Regions from separate parts of the Pseudarthrobacter sp. NIBRBAC000502770 genome, predicted to be linked through region 1. Evidence: predicted binding sites of a transcription regulator. Region 1 holds the regulator's gene; the other holds the start of a gene.
The links. The regulator LexA, encoded in region 1, represses DNA repair genes until DNA is damaged. The targets are predictions, from matches to a motif close to TCGAACANNTGTTCGA.

Region 1 (15,322 bases):
TGCCCCCGCCAGGGCGAAGGCCTTGCTCATCGTGCGGGAGACGATCAGACGTTCACGGCCGGGCAGGAGTGTCAGTGCGCTCGGCGTTCCGTCGTGTGCGAACTCGTGGTACGCCTCGTCGACGATCACGATGGCCTGGCTGTCCGCGCCGGCGTCATAGACGGCTTCCACGACGTCCAGCCCAAGCCCGGTCCCGGTGGGATTGTTGGGTGAGCAGAGGAACACGATGTTGGGCTGGAGTTCCTTGACCTGGCGGGCCGCGGACTCTGCGCTGAGGTCATAGCCTTCCGCGCGTTCCCCCGTGATGTACTGCGTGTCCGTTCCGCTGGCCAGCAACGGGTACATGGAGTACGTCGGCGGGAAGCCAAGGGCCGTGCGCCCTGGGCCGCCGAAGGCCTGGAGGATCTGTTGCAGGACCTCGTTGGAGCCGTTGGCTGCCCACAGGTTGGTTTCGTCGAGCCCATGCCCGAGATATTCCGCCAGGGCCTTCCGGAGCGCGGTGAACTCGCGGTCCGGGTAGCGGTTGAGGCCTGCGGCGGCTTCCGTAACGGCGGCGCTGATGGCGGCCCGCACATCGGCAGGAACCCCATGGGTGTTTTCGTTGACGTTCAGCAGGATGGGGACGTTCAGCTGGGGAGCCCCATAGGGAGTCAGTCCGCGAAGGTTGCTGCGGAGGGGAAGCCGGTTCAGACGTTCTAGCTGCTGGTTCACCTGAACAGTTTAGTTGCCGCGGCAACTACCGGAAAATGTGACGGTTCCCGCGGCTTCCCCCTCAGTGGGTGGGAACGAACAGCTGCTGGCCTGGAAGGACGGTGCCGGCGTCAAGGTTGTTGAGCTGGACAATGTCCGCCACGACGTCGCGGGCGTCCCGGCCCGGCGCGACGGTACCGGCAATGGCCCACAACGACTGTCCGGGCTGCACCGTCACGGTAACGGTGGGTGTCACCGCGAGGTCCGCAACCGAATCCGAGGCCTTGGCCGGGGAATGGAAGAACCCGGCGAGTGACAGCAGGAGAACAGCGAGGACTACAAGCGGGACCCCAATCAGGACGATCCTCCCCCGGCGGGTGAGCCGCAGCGGTGCAGGCGATGGTGAAACCTGGTGAAGAGTTAAAGCTGACATGAACTAAGCCCTCCTGGACTTGCCGTGCTGCCCGGGTGTCCGCCCGCAACGCCCTTGCCGTTCCAAACCGCCGCCGGGCACATCTTCCGGCCGGGTATTCGAAGGAGGCATCTGCTGGTTAGAACACATATTCGAACTTTGCTGGTTAAGTTTTAGCACCTATCAACGAACATTGTCGAGACTCGCTAGAACAAATGTTTGAAAAAGCACTATGGCTGGCCTAGTTTTGGAACCAAGAACAACCACTCCTGAAGTTGACCAGCAGGGTCTGACAATGACAGTGGGAGTCCTTCCACCGGCACGGCGGAAACAGCGCCCGGCGGAAGTTCCGGCGGCAAGCGAAAGGCAATGGCGAATATGGCAGCAGCAGCCGCCGGGGGCAGGACCGCCCCGCAATCCAAGAGGACCACCAAGGGGCTGACTCCCCGGCAGAAGAAGATCCTCGAGACCATCCAGCGCTCCGTTAACGAGAACGGGTATCCGCCGTCCATGCGGGAAATCGGCGACACGGTCGGCCTTGCGAGCCTGTCAAGCGTGACCCATCAGCTCTCGCAGCTGGAAAAGCTGGGCTATCTTCGGCGCGACCCCAAGCGGCCCCGTGCCATGGAAGTGTTGATGCCGCTGACGCTGGACGGCGGGGGAAAGAGTGCGGGCACGTCCCGTGCGCCCCAAGCCGCAGGGGACAGCGCCACCGTCACGGAGCTGCCTACTGCTCTGGATACGGCCATGGTTCCGCTGGTGGGCCGGATTGCCGCCGGCGGCCCCATCCTTGCCGAACAGCTCGTCGAAGATGTCATGCCGCTGCCCCGCCAGCTGGTTGGCCAGGGCGAACTTTTCATGCTGAAGGTGGCCGGCGATTCGATGGTGGATGCCGCCATTTGCGATGGTGACTGGGTGGTGGTGCGGCGCCAGGCTGACGCTGCCAACGGGGACATCGTCGCTGCACTGCTGGATGACGAGGCGACGGTCAAGACCTTCCGCCAGCGCGACGGCCACACCTGGCTGCTGCCGCAGAACACCCAGTACGAACCGATCCTGGGCGACCATGCCACCATCATGGGCAAGGTCGTCTCAGTCCTGCGTTCGCTCTAGCCTGCGCACGCCTGCCCGGCATCCGTGCAGGCGCTATCCGGCCGTTCTCAGGACGCGTCGGCGCCCAGCCTGGTGAGGGCTGCCAGCGCTTTGGCGCGGTCAGTGGTGGCCCAGAACGGCGGGAGGGCGCCGCGCAGGAATCCCGCATAGCGCTCGGTGGCCAGCCGCGAGTCCAGGACTGCCACCACTCCTTTGTCCCCGGTTGACCTGATCAGGCGGCCGGCCCCCTGGGCAAGCCGGATGGCAGCGTGGGTTGCCGAAACAGACATGAAACCGTTCCCGCCGGCCTGCGCCACGGCACGCGAACGCGCCGTCATGAGGGGGTCGTCCGGCCGCGGGAACGGGATGCGGTCAATCACTACCAGCCGGCAGGATCCACCGGGAACGTCCACACCCTGCCACAGGGACATGGTTCCGAAGAGGCAGGTGTCCGGTTCGTCCGCGAATTGTTTGACCAGGGCGGTCATGGTCGACTCGCCCTGGCAGAGGACAGTCATGTCGAGCTTCGGGCGGAGGGCATCGGCGGCTTCCCCGGCCGCCCGCCGCGAGGAGAACAGGCAAAGCGCTCCCCCGTTGGAGGCCTTGATGAGCGCTTCGAGTTCGGCCAGGGCTTCCGGTGAAACACCTCGGCCGGGCTTGGGCAGGTGGCCGGCAACGTAAAGGATGCCCTGTTTGGGGTAGTCGAAGGGCGAGCCAACATCCACGCCCGTCCAGCTGGGCGCTCCGTCACCGATCAGGCCCAGGCCTCCTGCGGCCGGTTCGAAGGCGGAACCGATCGCCAGGGTGGCAGAGGTCAGCACCACGGTGTGGCCGGCGAAGAGCCCCTCCCGCAGCCTGCCGGCGACGGACAGCGGCGCAATGTTGATCAGGACCGGCGCGCTGTCATCGGGCTGCGAATAGCCTTGGTCGGGATCGAAGGTGCTGGCGCGGGAGAACCACACCACTTCCCGGTTTTCCCGGGCAGCGATCAGCCGCTCGCACAGTTCCAGGATGAGCATCAGCCGGGAACGCGCCAGCTGCCGCCCGCCGTCGGCCGTGGTATTGCTGTCCCCTTTGGAATCGGACAACGCAGCCCTGCACGCTTCACGCAGCTGGTCCACGCAGTCAAGCTGTTCATCGTTCAGTCCGTTGGGGAGAAGTCCGTTGGGCGCGCCCGCGAGGGCCATTTCCAGGTTGGCAGCTGCGGCGTTCAGGGCGTCAACGGTGATGGCGGTGTGTTTCCGTGCGCCGGAAGCGGCCGCGTGGACCATGGCCACGGACAGCTGCCCGGAGACGGCTCCCGTCACCCGGTCCTGCAGCTCGTGCGCTTCGTCCACCACCACGACGTCGTATTCGGGCAGGACTGCCAGTCCTTCGAACGCGCTGACGGCCAGCATGGCGTGGTTGGTCACCACCACGTCAGCCTCGGCGGCATCCTGCCGGGCGAGCTCGCTGAAGCATTCAGCGGCCATCGGGCATTTTTGGGCGCCGAGGCATTCCATTGAGGTGACGGAAACCTGCCGCCATGCACGGTCGGTCACTCCAGGCAGCAGCTCGTCGCGGTCGCCGGTGGCCGTCTTCTCCGCCCATTCGCGGAGCCGCACCACTTCCTTGCCCAGCTGTGACGATGGTCCGCCCACGGAGGCGGCGAAATGCGGAACGCTGGTGTCCTCCCCCAGGGAAAACAGCTGCCCTTCCGACGGTTCCTCGGAAGGGAACCCGCCTTCAAGCTTGTGGCGGCACACATAGTTGGACCTGCCCTTGACCAGTGCAACCTTGACCGGCCGGTCCAGCGCCGGGGTGATGTTCTTCAGGAGCCGGGGCAGGTCCCTGCCGACAATCTGGGTCTGGAGCGCCAGGGTCGCCGTGGAGACCAGCGCAGGCTTGTTGCTTTCCAGGGCGTGGGCGATCAGCGGTATCAGGTAGGCCAGCGATTTGCCGGTGCCGGTACCTGCCTGGACCAACAGGTGGTTGCCGGTTTCGATGGCCCTGGCCACCTGGCGGGCCATTTCGTGTTGTCCGGTGCGGCTTTGTCCGCCCATGCCGGCGACGGCGCGGTCGAGCAGTTCGATAACGAACTGCTCGCCCGCCGTCTGCGCAGCTTCGCCGGCTGCGAGGTCAGTCATTGACGACGAATTGTTCCAGTTCGGACGCGAGGCCCTCCCGGACCATCACCGCAGCCCTGGTACCGGCCTCGAGGTGGTCCAGGCTGAGGATCTCGGCGTCGGACTCATGGAGCTTGCTGATCAGGTCCCCGCGCTCGTACGGGATGAGCAGCTCCATCTTGACCGATGGCCGGGGAATGGACTCGCTGATGGCCTTCAGCAATTCCGGGATGCCTTCCCCGGTCCTGGCCGAGACCACCACGTGCCGTGGCTCGCGCTGCTTCAGCCGCTCCACCACAAAGGGGTCCGCCGCATCGGCCTTGTTCAGGACGATGATTTCAGGCACCTTGCGGGCGTCGACTTCGCTGAAGACCTTCCGGACCGCGGCGATCTGCCCTTCCGGGTCGGGGTGCGACACGTCCACCACATGCAGGATCAGGTCCGAGTCCGCCACCTCCTCGAGGGTGGAGCGGAAGGCTTCCACCAGCTGGGTGGGCAGTGAACGGACGAACCCGACGGTGTCCGCCAGCGTGTACCCCAGGCCGTCAGCGGTTTCGGCCTTGCGGACAGTGGGATCAAGGGTGGCGAAGAGGGCATTCTCCACGAGGACCCCTGCGTCGGTGAGCCGGTTGAGCAGCGAGGACTTGCCGGCGTTGGTGTAGCCGGCGATTGCCACGGAGGGCACTTCATTACGACGCCGGTTGGCCCGTTTGGTCTCCCGTGCCGGCTTCATGGCGGCGATTTCGCGCCGCAGCTTGGCCATCCGGGTACGGATCCGGCGCCGGTCGAGTTCGATCTTGGTCTCACCTGGACCACGGGAGCCCATGCCGGCGGCGGCGCCGCCCACCTGGCCGCCGGCCTGGCGGGACATCGACTCACCCCAGCCGCGCAGGCGGGGAAGCAGGTATTCCAGCTGCGCCAGCTCCACCTGCGCCTTGCCTTCGCGGCTCTTGGCGTGCTGGGCGAAGATGTCCAGGATCAGGGCTGTTCGGTCGATGACCTTGACCTTGACGATGTCTTCAAGGCCACGGCGCTGGGAAGGAGCCAGTTCGGCGTCCACCACTACGGTGTCCGCGCCGGTGGCCATGACGATGTCCTTGAGTTCCTGCGCCTTGCCGGAACCCAGGAACGTCCCGGGGTCCGGCTTGTCGCGGCGCTGCACCAGACCGTCGAGGACTTCCGAGCCCGCAGTCTCGGCCAGGGCGGCCAGCTCCCGCAGTGAGTTTTCGGCGTCGGCGAGCGTTCCCTCTGACCAAAGCCCGGCCAGGACCACGCGTTCGAGGCGCAGCTGCCGGTATTCAACTTCGGTGACGTCCTCAAGCTCGGTGGACAGACCCGCCCTGCGGCGCAGGGCGCGGCGTTCCTCGAGGTCCTGCTGGTCGCCGTCGTACGTTGAATGTTCTTCGTCGAGCCGGGAAATGGCTTGGGCCTTGCCAAGGACGGCTTTACCGCTGCCGCCTTCACCGCCGGACGTGCCGGCATTTTTGGCGGGAACGTCCTTGGCGAGGATCCGGTCGATGACAGCCTGGATCTCCTGCGGACTCATGTCCTGGGCGGCTGGATCGGAACCGGTATTGGGCTGGCTGGTCATGGTCTCCTTTGAAGATTCGGCAGTTCCAGAATAGTGCTGATTGGCTCGAAGTTGGAATGTATTCGCGCTGGGCTGACGGCCTGCGGTCATGCGTTTCTCCTGGTTGTTGCGCCGCCGGCTGCGATGCCGGGGCTCGAATGCCGCGTCAGATCGGCGGCAGGGCTGGAAAGGCCGGACCAAGGCGGGAAGTGCAGCAGTGGGCTGACTTTCGAGTTGTGTCCGGCGGCCGGGCCAGACGGCATGGTCTGGCCGGTGCGCAAAAGCGGAAGGTATGGAAACCTGCGTCGCTGCGGGACGGACTGCCGCTGGAGGACAGCCTGCGGGACGGGCGCGCCCGTACCAGCTACTCGAAGATCAGGAACATGCCCTCCAGCGTAGCAGAGGGCCCTCAGGCCGGTTTCCCATTACGCTGCAGGGGGAACTACTCTGGCCAGTTATGGAGTCCGCACACTATTTCAGCACGTCCCCTGCCGGCCCCTTCACCAGGAAGCCCCTGACAGTGGAATTGGCCGGTGGGACGCGGCAGCTCCAGACCTCCCCGGGGATCTTCAGCCCCGACGGTATCGACAAAGGCACCGCAGTGCTCCTGGCCGGCGTTCCTGCGCCGCATCCCCAAGGCAACCTCCTGGACATCGGGTGCGGCTGGGGACCCGTGGCGCTCACCATGGCGCTGCTGGCCCCCGGTTCCAAGGTGTATGCCGTGGACGTCAACGAACGCTGCATCACCCTGACCAATGAGAACGCAGCCGCCCTGGGACTGGCCAACGTGGTCGCCAGCACACCCGCGGCCGTAGATCCGGAGGTCCGCTTCGACACCATCTGGTCCAACCCGCCCATCAGGATCGGCAAGGACGAACTGCACGCCCTGCTGAAGCTGTGGCTTCCGCGCCTGGCGGACGGCGGCACGGCATGGCTGGTGGTGCAGAAGAACCTGGGCTCGGATTCGCTTCAGCGCTGGCTGGCGGCCGAACTGGACGGCTCCTTCACCGTAACCCGGGAGTCCACGTCAAAGTCCTTCCGGATCCTGAAGGTCACGAAAGCGTCCCACTCGCCACAATGACGGCAGGGCCGCTGAGCTCCACGTGCTCGTGGCCGCCGGGGGCGGCAAAGAACTTCACGCCCACCACTCCGCCGGGAACGTGGACCCGCCAGGCGTCCGGCGCCTCCGCCCCGGCCCAGTGCCGGATGGCGACGGCGGCAGCGCAGGCACCGGTCCCGCAGGACTGGGTCTCCCCCACGCCGCGCTCGTGCACCCGCATGGTCACAGAGCCCACACCGTCATGGACCAACGGTTCTGCCGGGACCACGAATTCCACGTTGGTCCCGTTTGCAGGAACGGGATCGACCTTGGGAGCGGTGAAGAGCCGGGTGCCCGTGAGCTCAGAGAGTTCGGCGAGGGCCACCACCGTATGCGGGTTGCCCATGCTCACGGAGAGGGCCGGCCGGGCAACTTCAAGCCCGTCGGCGGTGACCAGGGAATCCATGGCTTTGGCGCTTGCCTCCCCGGGGAAGATGAACTCCCAAGGACCCATGTCCACGGCATAACCGTTCCCTGTCCGGACCACGGTCTTGACCCCGCCGCGGGTGCCGATGGTGAGGGATCCGCCGTCGGGCAGGTCGATCAGGCCCTCCGTCCGCAGGAAATGGACGAAGACCCTGACCCCGTTGCCGCACATCTCGGACAGGGAGCCGTCGGCATTGCGGTAATCCATGAACCATTCCGCGTCCGGGGCTTCCGTGAGCAGTTCCCGGCCCTCGGGCAGGAAGCGGGACGGGACCGCCCTGATCAGGCCGTCGGCCCCGATCCCGCGGTGCCGGTCGCACAGCGCCGCGGCCTGGTCCGCGCCGATGGCACGGACGCCCTCGGGGTCGGCCACCAGGACGAAATCGTTGCCGGTGCCGTGCCCCTTGGAAAAGCGGAGCCCGCTCAGCGTGTGCAGGACGGGTCCGGTGGTTTCGGCGGGGGTTGCATTCATGGTCCCAAGCGTAGCGGCGCATGCCGCCGGCGCTGAAACTGCAGCTACCGGCACAACTCCGCTGCCTTGCCAACGAGTCCCGGTTCCTGCCAGTCCAGCCAGGTGATGCGGGGGTCGGGGCGGAACCAGGTCAGCTGGCGGCGGGCGAACTGCCGGGTGGCCACGATGGTTTCCTCGGCGGCGTCTGCAACGGTGGACGTGCCATCGACCACGCGCAGGAACTGTGAATAGCCAAGCGCCCGGGACGCGGTTTTGCCGCGGCGCAGGCCGCTGGCGTCGAGCAGCCGGATTTCGTCCAGCAGGCCGGCGTCCACCATCCGGTGCACGCGTGCGGCCAAGCTGTCCCGCAGGACCTCGCGGTCCACGCTGAGGCCCAGCTGGGTGGCGGGCTGGTGGTACTCCCGCCGGGGCATGAAGGAGCTGAAGGGCCGTCCGGTGAGTTCGTGCACCTCGAGGGCCCGGATGATGCGCCGGGCATCGGAGACGCGGGCGGCGGAGGCGGGATCGACGGTCCGGAGCCTTGCAAGGAGTGCCTCGGTACCGAGTTCGGAATGCTCCGCCTCAAGGCGGGCCCGCAGTGCGGGATCGGTCCCCGGAAACTCCAGGACGTCAAGCGCGGCCCGGACGTACAGCCCGGAGCCACCAGCCAGGATGGCGCGCTTGCCGCGCCGATGGATGTCGTCGATGGTCTTGCGTGCCTGGGACTGGAAGTCGGAAACGCTGGCTTCCTCGGTGACGTCCAGGGTGTCCAGGAGGTGGTGCGGCACTCCCCTGCGCTCGGCCAAGGTGATTTTGGCGGTGCCGATGTCCATGCCGCGGTAGAACTGCATGGCGTCGGCGTTGATGACCTCGCCGTCCAGGGCGAGGGCAAGGTTGACGGCGAGGTCAGACTTGCCTGAGCCGGTGGGACCGACGACGGCGATGACGGGCGGGGCAGCCACCTGTCAGCGGGTGCGCAGCGGCAGTGCGGGCATGCCGAGGGAGACGCCCTTGCGTTCCCCGGGTGAAGCCGGGGATGGTGCCCCGCAGGAGTCGGCCTGGGACCTGTCCCATGCGTCCCCTGCCCGGGACCGGCGCAGGCTGTAGTCCTCAAGCGTGGGATCGGACACCAGGTGGAAGGCCGCCGCTTCGGTAATGGTGACGGTGACGAGGTCCCCGGGCCTGGGGGCGGGTGCGCCCTCAGGGACCGAAAAGTGGACCAGCCGCTGGTCCTGCGACCGGCCGGAGAGCCGGTGGGTCTCCTCCGACTTCCGCCCGGACTGGGCCGTGACCATGACTTCGAGCCGACGGCCAAGCTGCTTCCGGTTTTCTTCCGCGGCGATGCGGTCCTGCAGGGCGGTGAGGCGTTCGAAGCGTTCCTGGACTACGGCCTTGGGGAGCTGGTCGGGCAGGTCGGCCGCCGGCGTGCCCGGACGCTTTGAATACTGGAAGGTGAAGGCGGTGGCGAAGCGGGACTGTTCCACCACGTCCAGGGTTGCCTGGAAGTCCTCTTCCGTTTCGCCTGGGAAGCCGACGATGATGTCGGTGGAGATGGCGGCGTGGGGGATCCTTTCACGGACCTTGTCCAGGATTCCCAGGAACTTGGTGGACCGGTAGGAACGCTTCATGGCCCGGAGGATGCTGTCCGACCCGGACTGCAGCGGCATGTGCAGCTGCGGCATGACGTTGGGAGTCTCTGCCATGGCGTCAATGACGTCATCGGTGAACGCGGCCGGGTGCGGGCTGGTGAAGCGGACGCGTTCCAGCCCCTCAATCCCGCCGCAGGCACGCAGGAGCTTGGAGAATGCCTGACGGTCCCCGAACTCCACCCCGTAGGAGTTGACGTTCTGGCCGAGCAAGGTGACTTCAATGGCGCCGTCGTCCACGAGTGCCTGGATTTCCGCGAGGATCTCTCCGGGCCGGCGGTCCTTTTCCTTGCCGCGCAGGGCCGGCACGATGCAGAAAGTGCAGGTGTTGTTGCAGCCTACGGAGATGGACACCCAGCCCGAGTAGACGGAGTCGCGTTTGGTGGGCAGCGTGGAAGGGAAGACATCCAGGGACTCCAGGATCTCCAGCTGGGCTTCGTTGTTGTGCCGTGCCCGGTCCAGGAGGGCCGGCAGGGCACCCACGTTGTGGGTACCGAAGACGGCATCCACCCAGGGCGCCTTTTTAAGGATGGTTTCGCGGTCCTTTTGTGCCAGGCAACCGCCCACGGCAATCTGCATGCCGGGGTTGGCCGCTTTCACCGGGGCCAGGATGCCCAGGTTGCCGTAGAGCTTGTTGTCCGCGTTTTCCCTGACTGCGCACGTGTTGAACACCACGACGTCGGCATGCCCGCCCTCTGCGGGCACGTAACCGGCGGCCTCAAGCAGGCCGGACATCCGTTCAGAGTCATGAACGTTCATCTGGCAGCCGAAGGTGCGCACCTGATAGGTGCGGGGCATCGCTTCGGACTGCGGCACCGCCCCTGCTTCGACGGAAGGGGTGGCGTCGGATTGGGGGGAAGGAATGGTCAAACTCACCCGTTAAGGGTACCGGCTCTGGAGGCGGTCGTTGTCGGGGTCCTGCCGGGAATCGAGGACCTCGTTGACGATCCGGAACGCCTGGGAGGGTTGGTAGCCCTTGCGTGCGAGCATTGACGCCAACCGCCGTACGGCTTTGTCCCGCTCGCCGGGACCGGCCAGGTCCGTCCCAGGGCGGAGCTTGCGTTCCACCAGGGCACGGGCTGCGGCTTCCTCGTCGGCGTCGGTCAGCTGCTCCAGGGCCGAAGCAGCCGTTTCCTGGTCGATGCCCTTCTCAGCGAGCTCCCGCCGGAGCGCACCCTTGGCCAGCTTCCTGGACTGGGCCCGGCTCCTGACCCACATGTCGGCAAATTCGGCATCGTTGATCAGCCGGACTTCCTGGAACTTGTCCAGCACGGCCTCGGCGACGGGTTCCGGGATGTTCCGCTCCGCCAATTTCCGGGCAAGCTGGAGCCGGCTCTTGGGCGCGGCTGTGAGCTGCCGGTACACGATGGCCTGGGCAACCGAGAACGGATCCGGTTCGGCGTCCGCGGCCTGCGGGTCCTCAGGGGCGGCAAACCCGTCCGGCGCCCCGGTTGAGGGGCTGCCGGAACGGGTCCGCCGTGTTCGTGGGCCGGTCAAGGGCTAGAACCCGTCGACGGCTTTCAGCTTTGGCGCGTCCTTGGACTCATCCTCGGCAGGCTTGACGCCGACACCGAGCTTCTCCTTGATCAGGCGCTCCAGCTCGGCGGCAAGCTCCGGGTTGTCACGGAGGAAACGGCGCGAGTTTTCCATGCCCTGGCCCAGCTGGTCGCCGTCGTAGGTGAACCAGGAACCCGACTTCTTGATGATGCCGTGCTCCACGCCCATGTCGATGATGCCGCCTTCGCGGGAGATGCCCTGGCCATAGATGATGTCAAACTCGGCCACCTTGAAGGGCGGAGCCATCTTGTTCTTGACGATCTTGGCCTTGGTCCGGTTGCCGACCGAGTCGGCGCCCTCCTTGAGGGTCTGGATCCGCCGGACGTCGATGCGGACCGACGCGTAGAACTTCAGGGCCTTACCGCCTGTGGTGGTTTCGGGGGAACCGAAGAAGACGCCGATCTTTTCCCGGAGCTGGTTGATGAAGATGGCGGTGGTCTTGGTCTGGCTCAGGCGTCCGGTGATCTTACGCAGGGCCTGGCTCATGAGGCGGGCCTGGAGGCCGACGTGGCTGTCGCCCATGTCGCCTTCGATTTCTGCCCGCGGCACCAGGGCGGCCACGGAGTCGATGACGATGACATCCAGCGAACCGGAGCCGACCAGCATGTCCATGATTTCCAGGGCCTGCTCGCCGGTATCCGGCTGCGAAACCAGGAGGGCATCGGTGTCCACGCCCAGCTTGGCGGCGTAGTCGGGGTCCAGGGCGTGCTCGGCGTCGATGAAGGCTGCGATCCCGCCCGCGCGCTGGGCACTCGCCACCGCGTGCAGGGCCACGGTGGTCTTACCTGAGGATTCAGGACCGTAAATTTCGATGACGCGGCCGCGCGGGAGCCCGCCAATGCCAAGGGCGACATCCAGGGCGATGGAGCCGGTGGGGATGACTTCGATCGGAGCGCGGACTTCGTCGCCCAGGCGCATGACCGAGCCCTTGCCGAACTGCTTGTCAATCTGGGCAAGTGCTGCTTCCAGCGCTTTTGCACGATCCGGGGCTGCCGCCATGGTTGACACCTCTAATGCTTTCTCGATGGTGGCCTTCGCGGCCATTGTGTTGGTCATCTCTGACGCTAAGGGGACCCACTGACATTCCGGCCGGAAGACAACGGCTATGTGGATAAACCCGATGAAAAAATCATAGCCTTATCCGAACAGGTATTCGAAGAGTGGAGCTCCTGCGGCGTGTCCGCCGGCAGGATCCCCGCCCCGGCAGCGCCGTGCCCTCCGCTAGTCGCGGCGCGGGGCGATGTCGCGGCCCAGCCGCCGTTCCGACGGGACATCCTGGACGTCGCAGACCGCAAGCCAGACCCGGCGCGGCTCAACCCCGGCCGCCAGGGCCTGGTCAGCGGTGCGCCCACCGACGCCGGCAAGGACCAGGGTGCTGCTCAGCACGCGGGAGTATCCCGCGCCGAACTCGTCATCCATCAGACGCCAGTACTCGCTGATTCGCATCGGTAAATCCTCTCATGATTGTGGACCCTAGAATTGTTGCCATGAGCAACTCCCCGGACCTCCCGCCGCGGCAGGACACAGGCAATGACGCCGCCGATGCCGCGCTGCAAAATGTTGAACACCAGATCAGCCTTTTTTGGCGGCGGGCGCGGGCCATCTCCAACCAGCTTTCGCGCGAGGTCCACCCGGACATGGAGCCAGCGGCGTACGGGCTGTTGACGATTATCCGCCGGGAAGGCCCCATCCGGCTGACTGAGCTGGCCATGAACATCGGTGTGGGCAAGCCGTCGGTCAGCCGGCAGATCGCGTTCCTGGAAGGTCTGGGCCTGGTGTCCAAGGAGGCGGACCCCCTGGACCGCCGGGCGCAGTCGATCCGGCTGACGCCCAAGGGCGAAGAGAAGATGCACCAGGTCCAGGACGCCAGGCGACAGGTCTTCCAGGAGCGGCTGCGCGAGTGGCCGGTGGAGGACCTTGAGGAATTGGCCCGCTGCATGGCCAGGTTGAACTCCACTTATGAGCGTGACGGATTCCCCAGGGAGGCCGCTGACGGGCCGGGCTCACCGGAGCGGGCGCAGCAGGACTCATGACAGCAGGAAGCCCCCGGCATGGCCGGGGGCTTCCTGTTGTCCGGCGCCCACCCTGCGGTGGGGCTCCTTACCGGGCTCCGGAGAGGAGTCCCGTGGAGAGTTCGTCGTTCAGTTCAGTGTTGAGGTCGCGTTCCAGGTCACGGCCGTAACGCTGGGAGAATTCCTGCGGGACGGTGTCCGGAACGGCGACGCCTTCGGCTACTGCCACGCGGTCGCTGACCTCGCGGAGCATGCTTGACAGCGGAACATCCAGTGCCGAGCAGATCGAGGACAGGAGCTCTGACGATGCTTCCTTTTGGCCGCGCTCCACTTCGCTGAGGTATCCCAGGGAGACACGGGCGCTGTGCGAAACTTCACGGAGCGTGCGCCCCTGACGCTGGCGGACATCGCGCAGGACATCACCGATTTCGTGACGAAGTACTACCATCTTGCGCTCCTTCTGTTCGCTCTTAGCCTGTTCGGCGAGGCCCACATCCTTCCAGCGGACAACGCCGTTTACGGATACGGGCTGCTTTACCATCTGTATCGCCTTGCTCCCTCATTGGTCAGGTCCGCCGCCGGCGAACCTGTCTTGGTCATTTCATCCTAGGCGCCTCCGCTCTTCGGAAGCGACACAATGTAATAACTAATCGGTAATGGCTTTTGTTCCCGGCAACTTTACGCGCGGTAACTTGGCGGCCTGCGCGGCTTAGCCGGCGAGGGCTTCGAGGAGTCTTTCGAGGGCGGCGGCGCAAGTGGCGGCGCGGATGTCCGGCCGGTTTCCGGTGAAGGAGTACTCGAAACCGGCGGTGCCTGCGGCTGTGGCGATGCCGATGTAGACCCGGCCCACGGGTTTGCCGTCGTGGGCCTCGGGACCGGCGACGCCGGTGGTGGAAAGCCCGACGTCGGCGCCCAGGACAGTGCGCGCCCCGGCGGCCATGGCCCGGGCGACGTCGGGATCGACGGAGCCGGCACTGGCCAGCAGGTCGGCGGGCACGTGCAGCACCGCCTCCTTCACCGAGTTTTGGTATGCCACCACCCCGCCCTGCAGCATGCCGGAGGCGCCCGGGGTGTCAGCCAGGACAGCGGACACCATGCCGGCCGTCAACGACTCCGCAGTGGCAACGGTCCGTCCGGAGTCAAGTGCCTGCCGGACGGCCTGTGCCGCCAGCCGGTGAAGGTTGCTCATGCCTGTTCCCGTCCCTCGGTTCCCGCCTGCCGCTTGCCCCTGGCGCGCAGGCGCAGGGCTTCAACCACGTACTCGACGCCGGTCCACAGCGTGATCGCCACGGCTGCCATCATGACGGCGAATGCCACCCAGGACATCCAGGGCGCGAATGCCCCGAGCGGCAGCAGGTACAGGAAGATTGCCGCGGTCTGGACAACGGTTTTGAGCTTGCCGCCGCGGGAGGCGGGGATGACTCCGTAGCGGATCACGAAGAACCTCAGGGCCGTAATGCCCCATTCACGGACCAGGATCACCACGGTTGCCCACCAGGGGAGCTCGCCCAGCAAGGACAGCATCACCAGCGCGGAGCCGATGAGCAGCTTGTCGGCAATGGGGTCGGCAATCTTGCCGAAGTCAGTGACCAGGTTCCGGCTCCTGGCGATGTCGCCGTCGAGCTTGTCCGTGTAGATGGCGACGGCGAACGCGGCCACCGCCGCCCAGCGCCACGGTCCGGAGGTGCTGTGCAGCCCGGGGGCGTCGGCCACGAGGAACCACACGAAGAACGGGACCAGCGCGATGCGGATCATGGTCAGGACATTGGGGAGGTTCCAGACCCCGGCACGGCCTTGGCCGGCGGCGGTTGCATCGGTGCTAGTCACGTTCCTAGGCTACCGGGCTAGCGTCCGGTGAGGGACCAGGCGTCCTCGGAGCCGTCGTCGTCGCCCGGGGCGGAATCCGATCCGTCGTAATATTCGACGTTCTGCTTCCGCTGGTCCAGGTCAGCGGCCACCAGGTCTTCGGCGTAGCCGCCCTGGGCAATGTTGGCGTTGGCGTTGTCACTGAGCGCTGCCGTCTGTGAATCGGCCACGGCCGGCGGCTCCTGGCCTTTCATCGCGGCGAGGACCGCGGCGAGGTCGTCCGGCTTGACCAGGACGTCCCGGGCCTTGGAACCCTCGGAAGGTCCCACCACTCCCCTGGACTCAAGGAGGTCCATGAGCCGGCCGGCCTTGGCGAAGCCGACCCGGAGCTTGCGCTGCAGCATGGAGGTGGAGCCGAACTGGGTGGTGACCACAAGCTCCGTGGCCTGCAGCAGC
Region 2 (15,322 bases), 1.4 Mb from region 1:
ACCCGGGCCGGCATCCACGACTGCATCACCAAACCGCCGGAGCCCAAAGAGCTGGTGCACCGCGCCTCCGTCCTCATCGAGCAGGTCACCCGGCGGCGTTCCTCCCGGCAGGTGGCCGAGGGCCTCCGCGAGCAGCTGCGCGAGGTTTCTGCCGCAGTACGCGCCACCAACGATCCCCAGGAGATCGCCAACCACGTGATCTCCGGCTTCGGCCGGACCTTCAAGGCCGACCATGTGGTCCTTTCCACCTTCGAGGACCCCCGCGTCCCGGTAATCACTGCCAAATGGCACAGGCAGGGACTGGTGGAGCTGCCCGAGGGCGCACTTCCCGGCGAGGACGAGGCGCGGGCCGCGGCAGATGCCCTGTGGGCCGGCGCAGAAACACTCTCCGCGGATGGAACGGAACCCGAGTCCCGTGCCACGGAAAAGCCCGCCCGGGCCATCGCCGGAGCAGCCTCCACGCTGGCGGTGCCCATCGGAGAAGGCAACTCTTCCCTGGGCATCATCTGGATCGCCATGATGGACCGGCCCCGGACCTGGTCCAGCGCCGAGCTGGGGCTGATCCAGCACGTGGCCGGCAACGCCGCCTACGGGCTCATCCAAAGCCACCTGATCAGCAGCCAGCAGCAGGTGGTCAAGCAGCTGCGGGACCTCGACAAAGCGAAGACGGATTTCCTGGCCACGGTGAACCACGAGCTGCGCACCCCGCTGACCTCGATCATGGCGTACCTGGACATGATCCAGGAGAGCACCGAGCACCCGGTGTCCAGGGAAGTCCACCAAATGCTGGACATCGTGGTCCGCAACACCGAACGGCTCCGGACACTCATCGAGGACATGCTCAGCGTCTCCCGCGGCGGCCTGGACACCACCGAAATGCACCTGGCGCCGGTGCGCCTGGGACGCACCCTGGACCTGGTGGCCGCGGCGCTCCGGCCGCTGGCGACACTCCAGAACGTCACCATCGACGTGGACCCGGTTCCGGAGGACCCGGAGATCCTGGCCGACGAGGTGCAGCTGCAGCAGGTATTCACCAACCTCGTGTCGAATGCCATCAAATTCACGCCCAGCGGCGGCCGGATCGAGGTGGGCAGCGAATCCCTCGCCGCGGCGGACGGCTCCAAGTGGGCCACCGTGCGGATTGCCGATACCGGCATAGGCATCTCGGGTGACGAAATCGACCATGTGTTCACCAGGTTCTACCGGGCTTCGAACGCGATGAACGGCGCCATCCCTGGAACAGGGCTGGGCCTTGCAATCTCCAAGGACATCGTGGACCGCCACGGCGGCCGGATCGACGTCGCCTCCACGCTGGGCATCGGGACCACCGTCACCGTCAGCCTCCCCCTCGGCACTGACCGCGCCCAGGCCAATTAGGCGTCAAAGGAGGACTGGCCATGTTTGCCAATGACGACCCCCGGCTCTCCCAGCTGCTCGAAGGCATCGTCAAGCTTGCCTCAGGCGACCTCACGTCCCGGATAGAGGTCTCACCGGCCCGGGACGAACTCGATGCGATCATCATGGGCACCAACCTGCTGGCCGAGGACCTGCAGGTCATCTACGAGGAACTCGAGCAGCGGGTCCAGGTCCGGACCCAGCTCCTGCACGAGGCGCACCTCGAGATGCAGAAGATGGCCATGCAGGACCCGCTGACCGGGCTGGCCAACAGGTCTGCCCTCCTTGAGTCCCTCCGCACCGCACTGGAAGCTCCGGCCACGGCGGACGCCGAGCGCGTGCAGGAGGGGCCGGCCATCCTGCTGATGGACTTGGACGCGTTCAAGTCCATCAACGACAGCCTGGGGCACACCGCCGGCGACCAGGTCCTGATGACCGTGGGCGAAAGGCTGCGGAACGCGGTGCGGGCGTCCGACGTCGTCGCCCGCCTGGGCGGTGACGAATTCGCCATTGTCATGCCGTCGGCGTCGGCAGACCAGGCAGCCATCGTGGCGCACCGCATCCTGGCGTCCCTGAACGATCCCATTGAGCTCCCCGGCCGGAGCGTGCGCTGCGGTGCCAGCATCGGCCTCAGCGTCGGCAGCGAGGGCCAAAGCCCGGAGGACATGCTGATGGAGGCGGACGTCGCCATGTACGCCTCCAAAGCCGAAGGCCAAAACAAGCTGCACCGGTTCGAGCCGGCGCTGCTGCTGATGCGCAGGCTCCGCAGCCAGCTGGTGGATGACCTGCGCGCCGCCATCAAGAACGATGCCCTGACGCTCCACTACCAGCCTGTGGTGGAGCTTGGCACCGGCCGGATCGAGGGCGTGGAGGCGCTGGTCCGGTGGAACCACCCCACCCGGGGCTTCATCATGCCGGACGAATTCATCCCCCTCGCCGAGGAGGCAGGCCTGATCTCGGAACTGGGCCTCTGGGTCCTCAAGGCCGCCGTCAGGCAGCTGCGGGCCTGGATTGATGCCTCCCTGGTGGACAGCAGGTTCTCCGTTCGCATCAACATCTCCGCCACCGACCTGCAGAGCCTTCAGTTCATCGAGGACGTGCGCAACACCCTCAAGGAGACCGGCGTCAGGCCCGAACAGGTTGTCCTGGAGCTGACCGAAGTGGCAATCGTCAAAGGCAATGAGCTGGACCGGTATTCGCTGGGAGGGCTCCGCGGCCTGGGCGTGGGCATCGAAATCGACGACTTCGGGACCGGCTACTCTTCCATCAGCTACCTTCGCCGGCTGCCGGTGGACCGGGTCAAGGTGGACCGGTCGCTGATCACCGGGCTCGAGAGCGATCCCAACCAGCCCGCCCTGGTGGCGGCCGTCCTGCAACTGGTGCGGGCATGCGGGCTCGAAGCTGTGTGGGAGGGCGTGGAAACGGCGGACCAGGCCGAGATACTGCGCGGCCTGGGCTGCCGCAGCGCCCAGGGTTACTACTTCAGCCGCCCCGTTCCCCCGGAACAGATTCCGGAACTGCTGGCTGACCAGCAGGAAAGCGCTAACCAGTAACGCAAAAACTACTGCGCTTTTCCGGCCGCCGTTATACGATCAGCGTGCGGTGTCTGCTTTTTCGCCGCCTCGAAAATCAGGTTGGCAGCACCGTTCTTTTATAAGGCGTTTGGACATTTGAAAATTTTTGGGCCATCGGGTCATTACTTCGTCAACTGGGGGCGTTGCTAATGTCGGTTCGGGTACAGGCATGGGGAATTATCGCCGCCGTGCTGGCGGATACGGATCCTGCGGGAGCCGCGGTCCGGCAGCGGCTGAGCAACAGCCTCGATGAGAATCCCGGCGTGCCCGAGCGGGCCCTGCTGGAGTATCTCCTCGAGACCCGGCGCAGCGACGCCAACATGGTGGAAACCCTGGATACTGCAAGGGAGATGCGCCTCACGCCGCCGGCGCTTCCGCCTCATTTCGCGGAACAGCTTGACGCGATCCGCAGTACCTCCCGGATCAGCGCGCTGCTCGAAAACCAGATGCTGATGACCGCATTCCAGCCGATCTACGGGCTGGCAGGAAAAGCGGTGGTGGGCGCCGAAGCGCTCTCCCGGTTCGTCAGCGATGACGGCGCGGCCGCCGAATTGTGGTTTGCCGAGGCCGCCGCCGTGGGCCTGGGTGCCAACCTGGAGTTCTCGGCCCTGGGATCCGCAGCGGCGGCCGCGCGGGACCTGCCCGGGAACCTGTACGTGTCCCTCAACATTTCGCCCACGTCCTGCATGGATCCGCGGCTGCCGGAACTGTTCGACCACATCGATCTTCCCATCCACCGGGTGGTCCTGGAACTGACCGAGGACATTCCGGAAGAGGAGTACCTGCAGTTCCTGTCCGCCATCAATCCGCTGCGGGAAAAAGGGCTGCGCATCGCGGTCGATGACACCCACACGGGAGCTGGCGCGCTGAGCCGCATGATCCACCTGAAGCCCGACTTCCTCAAGGTGGGCCGGAACGTGATCGGCGACGTCGACAAGGACGGACTGCAGCGGGCACTGGCTGCCTGCCTGGTGGACTTCACGGACCAGATCGGCATCATCCTGGTGGCCGAGGGCATCGAAACCGTGGGTGAGCTCAAGGTCCTCACCGAGCTGGGCATCAGTGCCGGGCAGGGGTACCTGCTGGGCCGGCCGTCGGTGCGGCCAAAGGACTGGGCCAGCTGGAATACGCGCCTCGACGTGGACGGACTGGAGCGCCAGCTGGCGGGCCAGTCGGAACCACGGGCCGTTCCCCGGCGCGCTGAGTCTTCCTGAAACCACTTCAGGGCAGGTGGGGCAGCGGGCGTTAGGCCCACCGCCCCACTGACGGTCCGGGCCTTATTCGGAGTGGCCCTGGTCCCTGCTCATCTGGCCCTCCGCCGGCGGCGTCTCTCCCGGCGGCACTCCCCCGCAAATGCGATGGAGGCCGGGCAGCAGAAGGCACCCACCGAACAGGACCGGGCCTAGCCGGCGGACGCCGGCGGCCCATCATCCCCGGTGGGCCACTGGCCGCGGGCGCGCAGCACGTCGCGGAGCAGGTCCGCCCGGTCCGTCACAATGCCGTCCACGCCCAGCTGGAGAAGGCGGTGCATTTCGCCCGCATCGTTGATGGTCCACACGTGCACCACCAGGTCCAGGTCATGCGCGCGCCGGATGAAGCCCGGGGTGACAACGGGAACCCGCCCGTAGCGGACGGGCACCTGCAAGGCGTGCACGTCCCGGAGGACCCTGCGCATCAGCCGGTGGAATACCGGCCGGGGAAGTATGGGACCCAGCAGTGTGAACAAGGCATTCGAGGCCACCCCGGCGGAGGAGGCCACCGGCTGGCTGAGCAGCTTGAGTACCGCCCGCCGCCGCCGGTCCGAGAAACTTGTGACCAGCACGCGGTGGTGTACCTGGTGCCGCTCGATCGCGGCAGCAGTGCTCCGGACTGAACTCCAGTCCTTCACGTCCAGGTTCAGCCGCGCGTCAGGAAGCTGGGAAACCAGTTCCTCGAATGTGGGGATGGGTTCCCGGCCGTTGATCCGGGCCTTGGCCACGTCCGCAGCGGGGAGTTCAGCCACCCTGCCCTTGCCGTCGGTGACGCGGTCCAGGGTTTCGTCATGGAACAGCAGCAGCACGCCGTCCGCGGTGGTGTGCACGTCCGTTTCGAGGTACCGGAAACCGAGTTCGACGCCGGCGCGGAACGCGGCCATCGAGTTTTCCAGGCCCTCAGCCGAGAATCCCCGGTGTGCCATCCCGATGGGAAGCTGCCGCCCGGCGTCGTCCGGGTGCTCAAAGAAAGGCAGGCTCACACTGCGAGCCTACCTCCAGTGTTCACGGGTGGAACCCGCCGTCAGTCCAGGCAGCCCGTCTCGCCGCAGGGAACGATGTCCACGCCATCGCCGCAGTGCAGCAGGGTCCGCCCGCGGCCGGCGTCCAGGTGGACCCAGACCGCGGTGTGGTCCGCCGTGATGGTGTCCACCACGCCGCCCGCCTCAAACCCGGGCGCGAACTGGACCCGGACCCGGTCTCCCTGGCGCAGCTGTTTCCAGTGCGGAGCGGGCGTTGCTTTGCGCAGCGGCGCGTCGGCTGCGTGCTGCCTGACGTTTCTTGCCATGGTTGCCCCCTTATCGAGCCGGCGGGAGGGTGCCTGCTCTCCACGCTTCACGCTACGGCGGGAAGGTAAACGCCAGGTGAGCGCGAGCTGTGAAGTTGGGGGTGCCGGGCCCGCACCGCGGGGTCAGGAAAACTGGACGCCCAGGGCGGCGAGCCGCGCCTCCAGGACCTGGGCCACGCCGTCGTCGTCAAAATGCGGCGCCTGCTGCCCTGCCGCGCGGATGGCCTCCGGATGGCCGCTGGCCATCGCGTAGCCGTGGCCGGCCCAGCGGAGCATCTCAATGTCGTTGGGCATGTCGCCGAAGGCCACGACGTCGGCGGCGTCGATGCCCAGTGCGGCGGCGTATTCAGCAAGGGTGACGGCCTTGTTAACGCCCGGCAGGGACAGTTCCAGCATGGCAACGCCCGGTGAGGAGTGGGTGGTGGCGGCCAGGTGTCCGACGGCGGGTGTCACCTCGGCGAGGAAGTCGTCCGGGGTGCCTTCGCGGACGATGGCGAGGAATTTGACCACGGCGTCCTTGTCGGTGAGTGTGTCCCGCAGCGGGGCGGGGGTGAACTCGGCGAGGAGTTCGCTGGATTCGTTTTCGATGAAGCCCGGCTCCAGGTGGAAGCCGGCGAGTGTTTCCGCGGCAAACAGCGCGGCCGGGCGGAGCGCCTTAATGATGCGCCGGGCTTCCATGACGGTGTCGATCGCGAGGGTGCGCGCGGAGACCAGGCGGTCCGCCTCAAGGTCCCAGACCACGGCACCGTTGGAGCAGATCACGCGGCCGGTGTGGCCCAGCTGCTCTTCGAGCGGGTGCAGCCAGCGGGGCGGGCGGCCGGTGACAAACACCAGTTCGACGCCGGCGTCACGGCAGGCGTGGAAGGCCCGGACGGTGCGGTCGCTGATTTTTCCGTCGTGTCCGAGGATCGTTCCGTCAATATCGCTTGCAACCAACCGCATCCTGCAAGTCTACGTGGGGATTGGCCGGCGTCGTCCGGCCGGCGGCCCCCAGGCTGGTGCGCCCCCTGGTTCAGGCGACTCCGCCGGGGTGCCCGATGTCAGTCGCCGGGGCTACACTGAAACTATCGAACATATTTTCGAATAAAGGTGTGTTGTGGGCGTTATTGTCGGTCCCCGCGTGGTAGATGCGGGTGCCTCGTTGTTCTCGGTGCTGATCTCGCCAGTGGCGGTCGCAGCCGGTTTTCCGTCGCCCGCCCAAGACTATTTCGACGGGCGGATCGACCTGAATGCCCACCTGATCAAGGACATCACCAGCACCTTCGTGGTCCGCGTGACCGGGGATTCCATGGAAGGAGCAGGCATCAGCGATGGCGACGAGCTGATCGTCAACCGCGCTCTTGAACCCAAGGACGGGTCCGTGGTGATCGCGGTGCTGGACGGGGAACTGACGGTCAAACGCCTGCGCATCACCGGCACCGGCGTGGTGCTGCAGGCGGAGAACCCAAAGTACCCGGACATCCGCGTACCCGCACTGTCCGAGCTCACCATCTGGGGCGTGGCCACCCGGTGCCTGCATCATGTCTAGGGGGAGCGGTGCCTAAACCAGTCCCCATGCGGCAGATGCCGCAGATCGCGCACGTGGACGTCAACTGCTTCTACGCCTCCGCCGAGCGCGCCTTCGACCCCTCGCTGGAAGGCCGACCCCTGGTGGTGCTGTCCAACAACGACGGCTGTGCGGTGACACGCTCCCCCGAGGCGAAGGCCCTTGGCATCGCCACCGGCGAACCGTGGTTCAAGCTCGCACCGAGGGCCAAGGAGTGGGGCCTGGTGGCCAAGTCCAGCAATTACGAGCTGTACGGGGACATCAGCTCACGGGTCATGGAACTGCTGGGCAGGTATTCGGCATGGTTGGAGGTATACAGCATCGACGAGGCCTTCCTGGGCGTGAAGGGCGGCCCAGACGACCTCCTGGTCCTGGGCCGCCGGATGAAAGAAGCGGTGCGGCGGCATGTCGGGGTGCCGGTCTGCGTGGGCATCGCCCCCACCAAGACCCTGGCCAAGCTCTGCAACAAATGGGCCAAGAACAATCCCGCTTTCGGGGGCGTCTGCCTCTGGGAGGCGGTACCGGCTGACGTCCGGGAACTCCTGATGACCCGGTTGCCTGTGGACGAGATCTGGGGCATTGCCGGCCGGTTGACCAGACGGCTCAACGTGCTGGGAATCTTCACGGTCCAGGACCTTGTCAGTGCGGATCCGGTCATGATCAGGGACAAGTTCTCGGTGGTGCTGATGCGCACCGTCCTGGAACTGCGGGGCACGCCCTGCATCCCCATGGAGGAAGAGCGCATCGGCCGGGACCAGCTGATTTTTTCCCGCTCCTTCGCCACTCCGGTAACGACAGCCGCCGGGCTCCGGGAGGTGTTCAGCGTTTACGGGCAGCAGGCCAGCGCCAGGCTGTCCAAGCACGGCCTGCAGGCAAAGGTCCTCACGGCCTTCGCTGCCACCTCGCCCTTCCGGGACAACGAGCAGGCCTATCCGTCGGTGTGCGTTCCGCTGCCCATGCCCACCGCGGACCCGCTCCTGCTCACCCGGGCGGCGCACGCACTGCTGCCAAACATCAGGGAAGGGCTGAAGTACGCCAAGGCGGGCCTGATGCTCACCGACCTTCGGCCCACCGGCAACCAGCCACCGCTGGAGCCGTTCGAGAACCGGCACGAGGAGCGCGGCATCGGACCCCTGCTGGAACATGTGAGCCATCGCTTCGGGCGCGGCTCAATCGGGCTGGGACATGCGGGAATCAAATCGGGCCTGGACTGGTCCATGAAGCGTGGCATGCGCTCGCCCCGGTACACCACGCATTGGGACGAGCTCCCCGTAGTGAAGGCGGCATGAGGCCCAGTTTTCCGCCGCCGGCCGGGGCTGGCGGCGGAACCTGGTCGCGCGCTAGGCCCGGGACCTGTTTTGAATGAAGTGGAAGATGAGGACGACCACTGCGATGACCAAAAGGATGTGGATGAGGCCGCCGCCAATATTTGCGAGCAGGCCGAGAAGCCAGAGAACGGCGATGATAATAGCGATCCAAAGCAACATGAGAATCTCCTACATTGTTTTTCGTTCGAATTGCTGATTGTTCAAGCCGGCGCTGCACCAAAAGCCGGCGTAAGGAATCCACCCCTGCCTTTCGCTCCGGGCCCCCATGCCACATCTGTTCTTCACGCCCATGTGACGTGATGGTTATCACCATATTTCAGGAAGGGCCAACTGGAAACGGCATACCAAATGGAAATGGGAACGTGTCTCAGCACCTCGCATTCGAGGGGTGGCGGATAAGACGTTCCGGGACGTTTCTTGACCCTCCGCGACGCCGTATTACATATCCGGGTCGCCCCGTGAACCCCCACTACGGGATTGATTGTGGGACGGCCGGGCCATTCGTAATCTCGACTCAGCATCCGCCCCAGCAGAGGAGTTCCCATGGCCGACCAGCAGGACAAGAATTCGCAGAACCAGCAAAGTACAACCCGCATCGTTGCCGGGCAGGCAGCGGGATCCACACGCCCGCTCGGCCTGAAAATCGGCATCGCCGCAGCCGTCCTGGCCCTGATCGGCGGGGGTGCCGCCGTCGCGTCCGCCGTCAACAACGGCAGCACTGCACCAGCAGCCGACGTGGCGCCCACAGGCAACCCGGCGGCCGAGCTGAAGCTTGGCTACTTTGGCAATGTCACCCACGCCCCGGCCCTGGTGGGGGTCAGCAAGGGATTCATCGCCGATGAACTGGGCAGCACCAAGCTCAGCACCCAGGTGTTCAACGCCGGACCCGCCGCCATCGAAGCGCTGAACGCCGGCGCCATCGACGCCACCTACATCGGGCCGAACCCGGCCATCAACTCCTTCGTGAAGAGCCAGGGCGAATCCGTCAACATCATCGCCGGCGCCGCCGCCGGTGGAGCACAGCTGGTGGTCAAGCCGGAAATCACCTCTGCCGCAGACCTGTTGGGCAAGACCCTCGCGTCGCCGCAGCTCGGCGGGACGCAGGACGTGGCCCTGCGTGCGTGGCTTGCCACCCAGGGCTACAAGACCAACGTGGACGGCAGCGGGGACGTGGCCATCAACCCCACCGAGAACGCCCAGACTCTGAAGCTGTTCCAGGACGGCAAGCTCGACGGCGCGTGGTTGCCTGAACCATGGGCCTCACGGCTGGTGCTGACCGCCGGAGCGAAGGTCCTGGTCGATGAAAAGGACCTGTGGGATGGCAAGCTGTCCGGCAAGCCGGGCCAGTTCCCCACCACCATCCTGATCGTGAACCAGAAGTTCGCCGCCGACCACCCGGACACCGTCAAGGCTCTCCTGAAGGGGCATGTGAAGTCGGTCGATTGGCTGAACAGCGCTTCAGCCTCCGACAAGGCCACCGTCATCAATGCAGCACTGAAGGAAGCCGCCGGCGCCGAACTGAAGGCCGACGTCATCGACCGTTCACTGAAGAACATCGTGTTCACCGTGGACCCGCTCGCCGGAACCTACCAGAAGCTCCTGGCCGACGGCGTGACTGCCGGAACCACCAAGCAGGCGGACATCAACGGCATCTTCGACCTGCGGGCCCTCAACAGCGTCTCGGACGGGAAGACCTCCGCCGCCGGGCTCGGCAAGGAATAGGCATCGTCGACTGCTCCGTACCTGCCGTTTTGGGCCGTCAGAACGGCAGGCACGGAGCAATCGATTCCTGCGGAAATCCTGTGCATTTCCGGCGCTGAGGCTCGGGAGCACGCCACTAGGCTATGGAGGTTGGCCCGTGGCGGGCCGCGGGAGCCGGGGGGATGCCAATGCATGGTTACGGGAAGAGCAGCAGGTCAAGGCCGGACATCCCTGGCGAACTTGCCCCACCCAATGTTCGGCGTTCCCCCAGTGGACGGATCCCGCAATGGGCCATCGATGAGGCATTCGGCAAGGCGGAAACACCTCCTTCATGGCGCGCCGGGCCTCCCCGGCCTCGACGGAAGACGTCCTGGGCCTGGTCGAGGAAGCGAGGGCGGCCACAACGGTCGATGCAGTTCAAGACCGTGCTGGGGATCGTCCTGGTTGTCTGCTTGTACTTTTCACCGGCGCTCTTCGACCGCTTGGTTCTTCCGGTCGTGGCCCCCTATTTGCCGGGGGCGAAAATGCCGCCGCCGGGATACGAAGCCGCTTCGGCGCCCTTGGGCACGCCGCCGGCAAGCACAGGCTCCACGGCCTTTGTGCTGCAGGAGTCGCCGAGAGCAACCCAGCCCGTCATCGCCTACGACCCGTGCCGCCCGGTTCATTACGTTGTCCGTCCGGACAACGCGCTGCCAGGTGGCGACGTCCTGATCCGGGAGGCTGTGGCAGCAGTCTCCCAGGCCTCGGGGCTCCAGTTTGTCGACGACGGACCGACGACGGAAGCGCCGTCGGATGACCGTTCGGCCTTCCAGCCGGACCGCTACGGAAAGCGGTGGGTGCCGCTTCTCATTGCCTGGTCGACGCCTGTTGAGACCCCCGGCCTTGCAGGGAATGTGGCCGGCCTCGGCGGGAGCGCCTACGTGGAGGTCGCCGGCCACCCGCTGGTCCTCGAAGCAGGGCAGGTGCGCCTTGATGCCCCTGACCTTGCCGGCATCATCGCCGGCAGGCCGGACGGCGCGGCCGAGGTGCGCGCCATCATCATGCACGAGCTCGGACACGTGCTGGGCCTGGACCACGTCAATGATCCGACCCAACTGATGTACGCCGAGAACATGGGCGTCAGGGACTTCGCTGCCGGTGACCGCGCGGGGCTTGCCCTGCTGGGCAGCGGACCGTGCGTCCCGCAGCTCTAGCGTCTCACCGCATATAAGTGCGGCGAATAGTTGATATCGAAAAGCTTGTCTTCCCCAAATATATGAAGTACTTCACAGTGGTTACAGGACCTGCACCGACCGACCCGCAGCCAGTAACCAAAGGACTTCACCGTGGAAACTCCCCTCTCCCATCTTGCCCACCTCGAGATCACCAGCCCGGACGTTGAGGCCTCGGCCCGGTTCTACGAGGACAAGTTCGGCATGCGCATCATCGACCGCGCGGACGGCAACGTCTACCTCCGCTGCTGGGGCGACTACTACCGGTACAGCCTGGTGGTCACGGAAGGACCCGAAGCCTCCCTTGGCCGGATGGCATGGCGCACCAATTCGCAGGCAGCCCTGGAAGCAGCAGCCCAGCGCATCGAAGCGACCGGGGTGCAGGGCACCTGGACCGCCGGTGGCCATGGCTTCGGCAAGGCCTACGAGTTCACCGGCCCCTATGGCCACCACATGCGCCTCTTTTACGAGGTGGACAAGTTCGTGGCCGAGGCGGGGTTCGAGTCGACCTACCCGGACCGCCCGGAGCGCCGCAGCAACCACGCCGCAGCCCCCCGTTTCCTGGACCACGTCACGGTGGCCTGCTCCGATGTGCGCGGCTTCGCCAAGTGGTACAACGAAGCCCTCGGATTCCGCGTCATGGCCTTCGTGGACCTGGACGAAGCCCCCATCACGGTCTTCTCCGTCCTCACCACCAATGAAAAGTCCCACGACCTGGGCGTGGTGGCTGACACCTCCGGCCGCCCCGGCCGCGTCAACCACATCGCCTTCTGGGTGGACACCACCGAGGACCTGCTCCGCACCGCGGACGTCATGATGGAGCACGGCACCCCGATGGAGTACGGCCCCTCCATCCACGGCGTGGGCGAGCAGAATTTCCTGTACTTCCGTGAGCCGTCAGGGCTGCGCGTCGAGCTGAACTCCGGCGGCTACCGGAACTACGTCCCGGACTGGGAGGCCAACACCTGGAAGCCGTCCGAAGGCTCCAACAACTTCTACAAGAACGGCGCCATGCCGCATTCGATGACCGAGTCCTTCCCGCCGGCCGAAGGCTTCACCGCCACCGAGGAAGGCGCCTCTCCCGAAATGAAGGAAGCCCTCCTGAACCCCTACGCCAAGCACGGCCGGGGCTGACACCATGGCAGACGCACAGTACGCACTCGTCCGCTTCCAGGAAGCCGGGGACAGCAAGGCCCGCGCGGGCCTGCTGGTCGCTGACCGTGTCCTGCCGCTGGACGGGGACATCAACTCCCTGATCGAGCACTGGGACACCACCGAAGCCCAACTGGATGCCCTCGCCGCCTCCGCGGGCGGTGGCACCGGCTTCGCGGCCGCCGACGTCGAAATCCTGGCTCCCGTGGAGCCCGCCCAGATCCTCCAGACCGGGGCGAACTACCGCAAGCACGTGGTCGACCTCGCCGTGGCGCACCGCGAACCGGGCGAAGACGCGGAAGAGGTGCGCGCCGCGACGGCAGCCATGATGGACAAGCGCGCGGGCCAGGGCACGCCGTACTTCTTCATCGGGCTTCCGACGGCGGTCGCGTCCGCCACGGACGACCTCACCCTCCCGTCCTACTCGAAGTCCCACGATTGGGAGCTGGAACTGGCGGCCGTGATCGGGAAGACGGCGTTCCGGGTCACCCCCGAAGAAGCGCTGGACCATGTCTTTGGCTACACCATGGTCAACGACATCACCACCCGCGAGTACGTCTTCCGGAAGGACATGCCTGCTATCGGCTCGGACTGGTACCGCGCCAAGAACGCTCCCGGCTTCCTGCCCACCGGCCCGCTGCTGGTGCCCGCCAAATTCTTCGGCGACCCCCAGGACGTCCAGGTGACGCTCAAGCTCAACGGGAAGGCCATGCAGGACGAATCCACGTCCGACATGATCTTCGGCGTGGCCAAGCTGGTCAGCGAAGCCTCCCAGATCATGCCGCTGCGCCCGGGCGACCTGGTCCTCACCGGAAGCCCCGCCGGCAACGGCCAGCACTGGGGCCGGCTCCTCCAGGACGGCGACGTCATGGAAGGCACCATCACCGGACTGGGCAACCAGCGCATCCTCTGCAAGGACGAACCCGCCACCGAAAGCAGCAAGCATTGACCACCCAGGACACAGCAACCGGCACCGGGGAATCAACCGATTCCCCGGCTATCCGGCGTGAAGATCCGCTCGGCAGCATCCGCGCCATGGCAGCTGCCCACAACAACTGGGGCCGCTGGGGCCAGGATGACGTACTGGGCACCCTGAACTTCATCGACGCCGCCAAGCGCCTCGAGGCTGCGGCGCTGGTGAAGACCGGGGAGGCGTTCTCGCTCTCCCAACCGTTCGATACCAACGGTCCGCAGAAAGGCTGGCGCCGCCGCACGAATCCCGTCCACACCATGACGGACACGGGCGTTGACGCCGAGCGCGGCAACCAGGGCTTCCCGCACGGCTTCGGCGGCGCCGACGACGTGATCGCCATGCCGCTGCAGTGCTCCACGCAGTGGGACGGACTGGGCCACATCTTCGACCGGGGCAAGGCCTGGAACGGCCGCGCCGCCGGCGACGTGGTCACCTCTGAAGGCGACCTGGTGACCGGCATCGAGACCGCCGCGGCGAAGATCGTCACCCGCGGTGTCCTGCTCGACGTCGGGCGCGCGCTCGGTCCCGGACTGGGACGGAACGACGGCGAACTACCGGACGGGTTCGCCATCACCCCCGAGCACCTCGCGCAGACCATCGAACTCCAGGGGCCCAGCTCCGAAGTGCGGCGCGGAGACATCGTGGTGATCCGTACCGGGCAATACACCCGGGTGAGCCGCGACGGCTGGGGCGACTATGCCGGCGGCTCCGCTCCGGGACTGTCCTTCAGCACGGCGCCCTGGCTGCACCGCAGCGAGATCGCCGGGATCGCCACGGACACCTGGGGTTTCGAGGTCCGGCCGAACGAGTTCGACGGCGCATTCCAGCCACTCCACCAGATCGCCATCCCCAACCTGGGCCTGTTCCTGGGCGAGATGTGGGACCCGGACGCATTGGCGGAGGCATGCGCGGCGGACGGCAGGTACGACTTCCTGCTGACCGCAGCACCACTCCCCATTACCGGTGCCGTGGGATCGCCCGTCAACCCGATCGCCGTCAGGTAGCTTTCACAACAACAAACCACCAGCAGGATCGCCGTCAATACAAAGGAGTCAGCGATGGCAGCAGTACAGAACGTCGGAATCGTGGGGGCAGGTGCAGCCGGGCTGGCCGCCGCCATCCTCCTGGCTGACGCCGGAATCCAGGTGGAAGTCCTGGAAAGGGCAGACGCCCCGCAGACCCTGGGATCCGGCATCACGCTGCAGGGAAACGCCCTCCGGATCCTCCGCCGGCTCGGCGTCTGGGACCAGGTGGAGGCAAAGGGTTACGGCTTCAGCACCCTGGGCCTGCGGGCCCCGGACCCGGCAGGCACCGTCCTTGCGGTCCTCGAAGACATCCGCACCGGCGGCGACGACCTCCCCGCCACCATGGGCATGTACCGTCCGGACCTGACGGCCATCCTCCGTGAACGGGCGGAACGGGCGGGGGCCCGGATCAGCTACGGGAAGACAGTCACGGGAATAGCGGACGACGGCGCGTCCGTCACCGTCAGCACCGCCGACGGCGGCACCGCGTCCTACGACCTCCTGATTGGCGCCGACGGCCTGCACTCCGCGGTCCGCAAGGCCATCGGCATCGACGTCGAGCCCAAGCCCACCGGCATGGGCATCTGGCGCGCCTTCGTGCCGCGGCCGGAGGAGGTGGTCCGCACCGACCTGACCTACGGCGGCCCCTGCTTCATCGCCGGCTACTGCCCCACCGGCCCGGACACCATCTACGCCTACCTGGTGGAGAAGGCCCAGGAACGCAAGCACGAGGACGGCCCCCGCATCATGGCCGAACTCGCCGCAGCCTACGGCGGGCCGTGGAACGAAATCCGCGCGAACCTGGACCACAGCGCCCGCATCAACTACACGTGGTTCACCACCCACCTCGTCGACGGTCCGTGGAACCGCGGCCGCACC

Region 2: the regulator LexA is predicted to act here: its motif matches at 6,575-6,590, upstream of NIBR502770_RS18775 (LexA family transcriptional regulator).

The regions. Positions count from the first base shown of each region.
Region 1 covers NZ_CP041198.1:944,028-959,349, reverse strand. Annotated here, with positions in the region: gene NIBR502770_RS04725 (histidinol-phosphate transaminase) at 1-711, opposite strand, end outside; gene NIBR502770_RS04720 (LysM peptidoglycan-binding domain-containing protein) at 773-1,123, opposite strand; gene lexA (transcriptional repressor LexA) at 1,481-2,215, shown strand; gene NIBR502770_RS04710 (ATP-dependent DNA helicase) at 2,263-4,320, opposite strand; gene hflX (GTPase HflX) at 4,313-5,890, opposite strand; gene NIBR502770_RS04700 (class I SAM-dependent methyltransferase) at 6,327-6,950, shown strand; gene dapF (diaminopimelate epimerase) at 6,922-7,866, opposite strand; gene miaA (tRNA (adenosine(37)-N6)-dimethylallyltransferase MiaA) at 7,911-8,807, opposite strand; gene miaB (tRNA (N6-isopentenyl adenosine(37)-C2)-methylthiotransferase MiaB) at 8,811-10,367, opposite strand; gene NIBR502770_RS04680 (regulatory protein RecX) at 10,371-10,859, opposite strand; gene recA (recombinase RecA) at 10,992-12,047, opposite strand; gene NIBR502770_RS04670 (DUF3046 domain-containing protein) at 12,270-12,494, opposite strand; gene NIBR502770_RS04665 (MarR family winged helix-turn-helix transcriptional regulator) at 12,536-13,081, shown strand; gene NIBR502770_RS04660 (helix-turn-helix domain-containing protein) at 13,149-13,601, opposite strand; gene NIBR502770_RS04655 (CinA family protein) at 13,770-14,249, opposite strand; gene pgsA (CDP-diacylglycerol--glycerol-3-phosphate 3-phosphatidyltransferase) at 14,246-14,887, opposite strand; gene NIBR502770_RS04645 (DNA translocase FtsK) at 14,905-15,322, opposite strand, start outside.
Region 2 covers NZ_CP041198.1:3,938,118-3,953,439, reverse strand. Annotated here, with positions in the region: gene NIBR502770_RS18805 (ATP-binding protein) at 1-1,377, shown strand, start outside; gene NIBR502770_RS18800 (bifunctional diguanylate cyclase/phosphodiesterase) at 1,398-2,948, shown strand; gene NIBR502770_RS18795 (EAL domain-containing protein) at 3,119-4,183, shown strand; gene NIBR502770_RS21705 (DUF6480 family protein) at 4,247-4,363, opposite strand; gene NIBR502770_RS18790 (glycerophosphodiester phosphodiesterase) at 4,372-5,202, opposite strand; gene NIBR502770_RS18785 (hypothetical protein) at 5,244-5,507, opposite strand; gene NIBR502770_RS18780 (HAD family hydrolase) at 5,631-6,449, opposite strand; gene NIBR502770_RS18775 (LexA family transcriptional regulator) at 6,604-7,035, shown strand; gene NIBR502770_RS18770 (Y-family DNA polymerase) at 7,062-8,342, shown strand; gene NIBR502770_RS18765 (lmo0937 family membrane protein) at 8,394-8,540, opposite strand; gene NIBR502770_RS18760 (ABC transporter substrate-binding protein) at 8,925-10,103, shown strand; gene NIBR502770_RS18755 (matrixin family metalloprotease) at 10,493-11,275, shown strand; gene NIBR502770_RS18750 (VOC family protein) at 11,408-12,427, shown strand; gene NIBR502770_RS18745 (fumarylacetoacetate hydrolase family protein) at 12,432-13,394, shown strand; gene NIBR502770_RS18740 (cyclase family protein) at 13,391-14,422, shown strand; gene NIBR502770_RS18735 (FAD-dependent monooxygenase) at 14,477-15,322, shown strand, end outside.